DNA from 2 places in the Geobacillus sp. PLS 41 genome. Region 2 is predicted to be linked to the other one. Evidence: riboswitches for the same ligand, from Rfam matches in the RefSeq annotation. Region 2 holds a riboswitch; the other holds the start of a gene.
What was found. Region 2 has a riboswitch for cobalamin ahead of ACVX3G_RS15715 (ribonucleoside-diphosphate reductase subunit alpha). Riboswitches for the same ligand answer to the same signal wherever they lie in the genome.

Region 1 (4,539 bases), 870 kb from region 2:
GAATGCCGTGCGGGATGAGCGGCCGGAGCGCTTGCAAGCTTTCCGGGTGGAACGATTGAAACATGACGCGGCGCTGTTGCAGGAAACCGTGTTTTTTCAATAGATGGACGACCGCCTCTTCGATGCCGGGCTGTTTCGTTTCGATGTACAACGGGGCTTCCACACGCTCCGCTTTCAGCATCTGAATCACCTCATCAAGCGTCGGGATGCGCTCGCCGGCAAAGCGTGGATGAAACCACGACCCGGCATCCAGCCGCCTCAGTTCAGCGAACGAAAAATCATTTACCCGCCACGGAGCACGGCGCGGGTAGACCGTTTCGGCATTTGTCGTCCGGGCGAGCGTCGCATCATGCAGAGCAACGAGCTTCCCGTCTTTGGCTGCGCGCACATCGACTTCGATATAGTCCGCCTGCATGCGGGCGGCAAGGCGGTAGGATGAGAGCGTATGCTCCGGCGCGTATCCGGACGCGCCGCGGTGGGCGATGACGGCGGTTTTCGGCTGGCTGGATGGCTGCCAGGCAGCCGCGGCCGCTAAGACGATCGGCAACGATAACAAAAACAATGTGCAAAGATAGAAGCGAAAAACCGTGATCCGGCGCATATACATCTCTCCCCTTCCAGTTATCATATCGGGAAAACAAGTGCGAGGGAAAAACGAGGTGATATAGTGGGGAAAGGATGCTTGTACCGATAGTTTCGCACATCAAGCAAAGGGATATTCAGTTTGATGCATAAAGTGCGTTATCATGCCGCATACTGTAAACGACAACAAAACGTTGGGCTATAGCCAAGCGGTAAGGCAACGGACTTTGACTCCGTGATGCGCTGGTTCGAGATCCAGCTAGCCCAGCTGAACGTCTGGTCAAACCGGAGGGGCTTTGAGCCGGTGAAAACGGTCTCCGCTATATATCGGCGCGGGGCCGTTTTTTATGGTTTCAATGCGATCGGTGGAATACATCGAAGCGATTAACCGCCACACAATGGTTTGGTTCACATCGCCGCGTTCGTGTCAGTCGTTCGAATGAAAGATCGTCGACAAAAAACTGCTGAGGCAGAAGGATTTTGGCGAATGACGGCGAATGCAAAACATGAAAGGGGAGAGCGACAATGAAAACAGCCGATTTATGCGATCAATTTTTAGACGAGTTGCAAGTATGCGAGTTGCCGTTCCAATCGTACGGCGGAAAGCGGGCGTTTTCCGGGCCGATTGCGACGGTCGATGTGTTTGAAGACAACGTCCTTGTCCGAGAAGCGCTGGAGACGGTGCCGCCGGGGACGGTGCTCGTGGTCGATGGAAAAGGCTCGCGCCGCGTCGCGCTATTAGGCGACCGGCTGGCGCAAATCGCTTGCGAGAGGGGGCTTGCTGGCGTCATCATCCACGGCTGCATCCGCGATTCAGCGGAAATTGGCGCCATGCCGATTGGCGTGATGGCGATCGGCACATGCCCGGTGAAAAGCAAAAAAGAGGGAAAAGGCTCACGCGACGTTGCGCTCGAGTTTGGCGGCGTCCGCTGGGAGCCAGGGGCGTACGTGTACGCTGATGCGGACGGCGTTGTCGTCGCCAACAAAGATTTGTTGGCGAAAAATGGTTGACGGCTGCGGTTGAGTCTCGTTCAATACAACGAACAGGTTGAGGCGATGGAGATGGAATGGCAGGAAGTGCGTTCATTGTATCCAAATCAATTTGTGAAATTACAAGTATTAAAGTCCCATTTAGAGGGAGATCAAGAAATCATTGAAGAGGTGGCTGTTATCGGAACGGTTTCGGACAAGGATGCAACTCGTGAGTTGCTGCAATCGAAAGGGAATCAGCTTGTTTATCATACTAGCCACAAGGAGATTGTTTTAAAAGTTCGGGGAGCGATTGGCCTGAGAGGGAAATTTCATTATGCAGATTGAATATCGTGAAGGCTTGCTGTTTGCATCGATCGAAATCGTTTATCAAGGAAGGTCTAAGTTGATTCATAATATGGTGATTGATACTGGTGCGGCGAAAACAGTGATTTCTCAAAATGCAGTAGAAGATATTCATTTGCGGGTAGAGCCGGGCGATCGTATTGTGGCTTATTACGGAATCGGTGGGAAAGAGTACGCGTTTACAAAAAAATTAGACTGTATTCAGCTAGATTCTTTCCAGCTAAGAGAGTATGAAATTGATTTTAGCGGGATGGACTATGAGGGGATTAACGGTTTGTTAGGATTGGATATATTGCTGGGCGCTGGATTTGTCTTAGACCTGGACAAGTTGGAGATGTATCGTTCTGGTTGAAATGGAACGCCCGCTCGAAATGCCAAAAAGAAGGAAAAGGCGCCCGCGACGTTGCGCTCGAGTTTGGCGGCGTCCGCTGGGAGCCAGGGGCGTACGTGTACGCTGATGCGGACGGCGTTGTCGTCGCCAACAAAGATTTGTCGGCAAAAAACGGTTGACGGCAACGCATTGGTTGTACTACGATGAAAACGGATGCTTGTTCCATGACAGCGCATATATGGCGGTAAGACAAACAAGGTGCCTAGCCCGCTTAGGGCTTGGGTGAAAAAGGGAAGCTCGGTGAAAATCCGGCACGGTGCCCGCCACTGTGATGGGGAGCTTTGCGGCAACAAGTCACTGAAGGATGCTTCGGGAAGACGCCGCCAAGCGATGATCCTAAGTCAGGAGACCTGCCTTGTTTGGATCGGACGGATGCCTACGGGACTATAGGCAGACGTGCGGGAGAATGACGGCTTTAGGGGCCCTGTTTGGGCCGTTTACGGCTTTCGTATACATTTTTCTGCACCTCTGCTGTAGAGGTGCTTTTTCTTTTGTCGAAAAACCGTCCGTCTGCCGCATTTCATTCTACCATTCTAGCAAAAGGGGGGATTTGGTGGCGACGTGGGATTTGCGGGGAATGAAGCATCATGTGCTCATTTGCAACGGAGGGACGTGCCTCCGCCATGGCGGAGATGACGTGACAACCGCGGTGCGCGAGGAAATCGCCCGCCTTGGGCTTGACGACGCTGTCCATACAACAAGGACGCGCTGCAACGGACGCTGTCAAGATGCGTGTGTGATGATCGTCTACCCGGATGGCGTCTGGTACCGGTTGATGACACCGGAGAAGGCAAAAGAGGTCGTCCATCGCCATTTGCAAAACGGCGAGCCGCTTCGCGCGTGGGCGACGTATGAATACCGTGAAGACGGGTTGACCCGTCTTGGTGGGACGGAGTCGGTTATTGGCGTTCGAAAGAGGAGGACGTAATGATGGAATGGGCCAGTTATGTAATGTTAGCGATATTTCTCGGCATGCGTCATGGGATGGACAGCGACCATGTCGCGGCCATTGCGGATATGGTCGGAAGCGAGTCGCGGCGAAGACAGCAGTTGGCGCTCGGAATCATGTACGCTATTGGACACGGAGCAATCGTGTTTGTCATGGGGGTGGCGGCGCTCATGGTCGGCGCCCGGCTTTCCGAGTCGTCAGCCGCCGCCATTGAGCTCTTAGTTGGCGTTACGCTTGTGCTTCTTGGCGGGATGATGCTTTTTTCTCTTTTTCGGCGGGGTGAGGTGAAAAGCCGGTTTCAGCTCCTTTATGAGTTCGGCCATACGGTTACTCGATGGCTGCGGGGAAGGCGGGAAATGGACAGTTGCCGTTCTTTTTCGCATGTTGGTTGGGCTGGCGCCTTGATCATCGGCATCATTCATGGCATTGGCGTCGAAAGCCCGACCCAGCTAGCCATTATCACCCACGCGGTCGGAAAAGTGCGTGTGAGCGCCGCTGTCCTTCAGCTTGTGCTGTTTGTCGCCGGCTTGCTCATTGCGACGATTGCTACAGCGGCTGGATTATCGTGGGGATTTTGGAAAGCAAAGCAGCGGGAACGACTGTTTTATGTCCTTGGTGCGGTCACAGGGATTTACAGCATATGGTTAGGGATGTCGATGATAATCGAGATATGGAGAGGGGGGCTGTAAAGTGGGCGGCAAATTGCTCATTGTCGGCTTTGGCCCGGGAAGCGTCGACCATATGACGAAACGGGCTCGGGAAGCGATTGAAGAAAGCGACGTCATCATTGGCTACAAAACGTACATCGAACTTGTGCGCGATCTCATTGCTGGAAAAGAGATCATTAGCACGGGCATGACCGAAGAAGTGAGCCGCGCCCAAGCGGCGGTGAAGTGGGCCGAGCGCGGCAAAACGGTCGCCGTCATTTCAAGCGGCGACGCCGGGTTGTACGGCATGGCGGGGCTCGTGTATGAAGTGTTGATCGAAAAAGGGTGGACGAAAGCGAGTCCGATTGAAGTCGAAGTCATCCCCGGCATTTCCGCCATTCATTCGTGCGCTGCATTGCTTGGGGCGCCGATTATGCACGATGCGTGTACGATCAGCTTGAGCGACCATTTGACGCCGTGGGAGCTGATTGAAAAGCGGATTGACGCCGCGGCGGCGGCCGATTTTGTCATTGCGTTGTACAATCCGAAAAGCGGGCGGCGCACTCGGCAGATTGTGGAGGCGCAACGCATCCTGCTCCGCCATCGTGCGCCGACAACGCCCGTTGGACTCGTGA
Region 2 (4,539 bases):
TGCGCGGGATGTTTGCGTTTGTCATTTGGGACAAGCAAGAGAAAACGGTGTTTGCGGCGCGGGATCCGTTCGGCATTAAGCCGTTTTTTTATGCGGAGCAAGGAGATCGCACGTTTTTCGCTTCGGAAAAGAAAAGCATCTTGCTGGCCCTCAGACAGGAATCGCCAAACGGTGATTCCCTGCAGCATTATTTAACATTCCAATATGTCCCTGAGCCGCTGACGATGTCGGCCGGCATTTACAAGCTGGAGCCGGGGCATTATCTCAAGAAAAAAGTCGGAAAACCGCTCACCATTCATCGTTATTGGAAGGCATCCTTCGAGCCCATTCGCCAATCGGAAGAGGAGCTTGTAAAGAAAATCCGCGATGCGCTGTTTGATTCGGTCAACGTCCATATGCGCAGCGATGTGCCGGTCGGTGCGTTTTTGTCGGGAGGCATTGATTCATCGTTCATCGTCGCCATCGCGAAACAATTCCATCCGCACCTGAAGACATTTTCCGTCGGGTTTGAGCGGGAAGGGTTCAGTGAAATCGATGTCGCAAAAGAAACCGCAGAGAAGCTTGGGGTAGACAACATTAGCTATGTCATCTCACCGCAGGAGTATATGGAAGAGCTGCCGAAAATTATGTGGCATATGGACGATCCGCTTGCCGATCCTGCGGCTGTGCCGCTGTATTTTGTCGCTCGTGAGGCGAGAAAGCATGTCACGGTTGTGCTTTCCGGCGAGGGGGCGGACGAGCTGTTTGGCGGCTACAACATTTACCGCGAACCAGAGTCGTTGCGGCTGTTTGCGCGCATGCCAAACATCGTAAAAGCGGTGTTGCGGGTGATCGCGAAGATGCTTCCGGACGGAATGAAAGGAAAAAGCTTTTTGGAGCGCGGCACGACGCCGCTTGAAGAACGGTATGTCGGCAATGCGAAAATCTATAGCGAAAAGGAAAAAGCGGCGTTGCTCAAAACGTACCAAGAGGGGCGCGAATATACGGCGGTGACGGCTCCTTTTTACCGCGAAACGCTTCATTACCCACCCGTCAACCGGATGCAGTATATTGATCTTCATACATGGCTAAGGGGCGATATTTTAGTCAAAGCGGACAAAATGACGATGGCCCATTCGCTTGAGCTGCGCGTTCCCTTTTTAGACAAAAAGGTATTTGAGGTTGCTATGCAAATCGCCCCTGACATGAAAACAGCCAACGGCACGACGAAATATATTTTGCGCAAAGCGGCCGAGGGCATCGTACCGGATCATGTGTTAAACCGGAAAAAATTAGGGTTTCCCGTGCCGATTCGCCACTGGCTGAAAAACGAAATGTATGACTGGGCGAGACAGCTCATCCACGAAAGCGAAACTGATCATCTGTTCCATAAGGACGTGCTCTATCGGCTGCTGGATGAACATGCCCGCCACAAGGCGGACCACAGCCGCAAGCTGTGGACGGTCTTGGCGTTTATGGTTTGGCATCAAGTGTATGTGGAAAAGAAGTACGATTTTGCTTCATCCGCACAAAGCGAGGAGCGGCCAGCGTCTGTTTTGGAGGCGTAGCAGGGAAACGACAGGGCGTTCTAAGGGCGACACCTAGAACGCCTTTTTCGATGGTGCGGACAGTTTCCTTGCCTTTGGCGAAGCGAAAGAGAAAATTTGCTTTCTCCCGCTCTTGCAATTTTCCCGGTTTTGGTATATGCTTGTTCCATCAGGATGCTAAACTACTATATATTGGTTTTGAGGTCTTTTTTTACAACTACATATTGTTCTGCTAAGCAACGGTGTCCATCAGGACTTAATAGGGAATCCGGTGTGAATCCGGAACTGCCCCCGCAACTGTATGTGCGGACGAAATGGGATGGCCACTGGCGGCAAGAGCCATTCAGCGCGCCGCTGGGAAGGACCCAAAGTAGGACGATGCACGAGTCAGGAGACCTGCCTTGCTTGGAACGTTTCATGTTCTTCGGGGTGTGAGAAGATGAAACGATAGGGGAAAAGAACAAGGGGTTCGTCTGCCTTTTTCCGTCTGTCGTTTCATCCGCTCGCCTGCCCGAGCGGATTTTTTTATGGAGGAGGGAAGAAACGAATGACCACATTGACGAAAACGGTCATCCTCGATGATCAAGGGAAGTCGGTTTCGTTTTCACGTGAAGAGTTTGCGGCGCTGATTGAGCAAGCCGCGGCTGGATTCGGCCGTCTGTCGCTTGATGAATACGTCGAGCGTGTTTGGCAGCTTCTTAGCCGAAAGGAGTCCGTCACGGTAGAACAGCTGCACCAAACGGCTATTTTGGAAGGACTTTCTTACATTGATGAAGAAGAGCCGGACTGGACGTTTGTGTGCGCCCGGCTGTATTTGCGGCAATTGTACCGTGAAGCGGCGCGGCAGCGCGGGTACGATGAACGCGAGCGGTATGGCGATTTCTACTCGCTGCTTGTTGCGCTGACGGAACAAGGGGTGTACAGTCCGTTCTTGCTTGAACGTTATACGAAAGAAGAAGTCGACGCCATCGGTGCGTTTCTTGATCCGGAGAAGGACAAGCTGTTTACGTACATTGGGCTGCGCACGCTCGCGGACCGGTATTTGGCGCGCGATTATGAGCGGCGGTTGTATGAATTGCCGCAGGAGCGGTTTTTGGTCATTGCCATGACGCTCATGGCGAATGAACCGCAAAAGCAGCGGCTTGCGCTCGTGAAGGAAGCGTATTGGGCGTTAAGCAACTTATACATGACCGTGGCGACGCCGACGCTTGCCAACGCTGGGAAGTCGTACGGCCAGCTCTCAAGCTGCTTTGTCGATACGGTCGATGACAGCTTGCAAGGAATTTATGACAGCAACACCGACATCGCCAATTTGTCGAAATCGGGCGGCGGCATCGGCGTCTATTTAGGCAAAATCCGTTCGCGCGGCAGCGACATTAAAGGGTTCAAAGGGGTCTCTTCCGGCGTCATCCCGTGGATGAAGCAGCTGAACAATACAGCGGTGAGCGTCGATCAACTGGGACAGCGAAAGGGAGCCATTTCCGTCTATTTGGATGTGTGGCATAAAGACATTTTTGCGTTTCTCGATGCGCGGCTCAACAACGGCGACGAACGGCTGCGGACGCATGATTTGTTCACCGGCGTTTGCATCCCTGATTTGTTCATGGAGCAAGTCGAACAGCGCGGCGACTGGTACTTGTTTGATCCGCATGAAGTGCGGAAGGTGATGGGGTTTAGCTTGGAAGATTTTTATGATGAGGAAAAAGGGAGCGGCAGCTTTCGGGAAAAATATTGGCAATGCGTCAACGAACCAAGGCTGTCGAAAGAAAAAGTGCCGGCGATCGACGTGATGAAAAGCATTATGCGCAGCCAGCTCGAGTCGGGGACGCCGTTTATGTTTTACCGCGATGAAGTGAACCGGCAAAATCCGAATCGCCATCTCGGGATGATCTACTGCAGCAACCTTTGCACGGAAATCGCGCAAAACCAAAGCCCGACAGTGACGAAGCGGCAATATGTGAAAGACGGGACGATCATCATTGAGAAAATCCCAGGCGATTTTGTCGTCTGCAACTTATCGTCGATCAACTTGGCGCGGGCGGTGACCGACGGCGTTTTGGCGCGGCTGATCCCGATTCAAATGCGGATGCTCGATAATGTCATTGATTTAAACAATATCCCTGTGCTGCAAGCCGGCCTGACGAATCAAAAATACCGCGCTGTCGGGCTTGGAACCTTTGGCTGGCATCATTTGTTGGCGTTAAAAGGCATTCGCTGGGAGTCGGACGAAGCGGTCCGCTATGCCGACGAGCTGTATGAAACGATCGCGTATTTGGCGATTCAAGCGAGCATGGAGCTCGCCAAAGAGAAAGGGAGCTACCCGGCGTTTCCAGGATCGGATTGGCAGACAGGCGCTTATTTTGAGCGGCGCGGCTACGAAAGCCACGGTGAATTGGATTGGGATCGGCTGAAGCAAGACGTGGCCCGCTATGGGATGCGAAACGGCTATGTGATGGCGGTGGCGCCGAACGCCTCGACGTCGATCATCGCCGGCAGTACAGCGAGCATTGACCCGATTTTCTTAAAAGTGTACGCCGAGGAAAAGAAAGATTATAAGATTCCCGTTACGGTGCCGGATTTAAACGAACAGACGACATGGTATTACAAATCGGCGTACCATATCGACCAGCGCTGGAGCATCAAGCAAAACGCCGCCCGCCAGCGCCATATCGACCAAGCCATCTCCTTTAACTTCTACGTCGTGAACACGATTAAGGCAAAAGAGCTGCTCGATTTGCATTTGACGGCGTGGAAGTCGGGGCTGAAAACGACGTATTACGTGCGTTCGACATCGGGGACGATCGACGAGTGCGATTCTTGCGCGAGCTGACGGTCTTCCCCCGGACGTTGCCGATTCCGGGGAAAGATTCACGCCGAAGCTTAGCTGAAAGGGAGGAATGGATCATGACAATCAGCTTAGTCAAACGGCCGATTATGGATCCAGAGGCGCCGAACCGTTCGACGGGCATCATCAACGGCCGCTGCTCGAATGTGTTGAACTGGGACGATATCG

Region 1: another riboswitch for cobalamin. It lies ahead of ACVX3G_RS11310 ((2Fe-2S) ferredoxin domain-containing protein); the one in region 2 lies ahead of ACVX3G_RS15715 (ribonucleoside-diphosphate reductase subunit alpha).

The regions. Positions count from the first base shown of each region.
Region 1 is NZ_CM151395.1:2,267,511-2,272,049, forward strand. It holds gene ACVX3G_RS11280 (glycerophosphodiester phosphodiesterase family protein) at 1-601, opposite strand, end outside; tRNA gene ACVX3G_RS11285 (tRNA-Gln) at 778-850, shown strand; gene rraA (ribonuclease E activity regulator RraA) at 1,108-1,593, shown strand; gene ACVX3G_RS11295 (hypothetical protein) at 1,645-1,899, shown strand; gene ACVX3G_RS11300 (retropepsin-like aspartic protease) at 1,889-2,269, shown strand; partial or broken gene ACVX3G_RS11305 (RraA family protein) at 2,287-2,427, shown strand; cobalamin riboswitch at 2,488-2,680, shown strand; gene ACVX3G_RS11310 ((2Fe-2S) ferredoxin domain-containing protein) at 2,862-3,236, shown strand; gene ACVX3G_RS11315 (HoxN/HupN/NixA family nickel/cobalt transporter) at 3,239-3,946, shown strand; gene cobJ (precorrin-3B C(17)-methyltransferase) at 3,948-4,539, shown strand, end outside.
Region 2 is NZ_CM151395.1:3,138,442-3,142,980, reverse strand. It holds gene asnB (asparagine synthase (glutamine-hydrolyzing)) at 1-1,547, shown strand, start outside; cobalamin riboswitch at 1,749-1,944, shown strand; gene ACVX3G_RS15715 (ribonucleoside-diphosphate reductase subunit alpha) at 2,074-4,356, shown strand; gene ACVX3G_RS15710 (ribonucleotide-diphosphate reductase subunit beta) at 4,431-4,539, shown strand, end outside.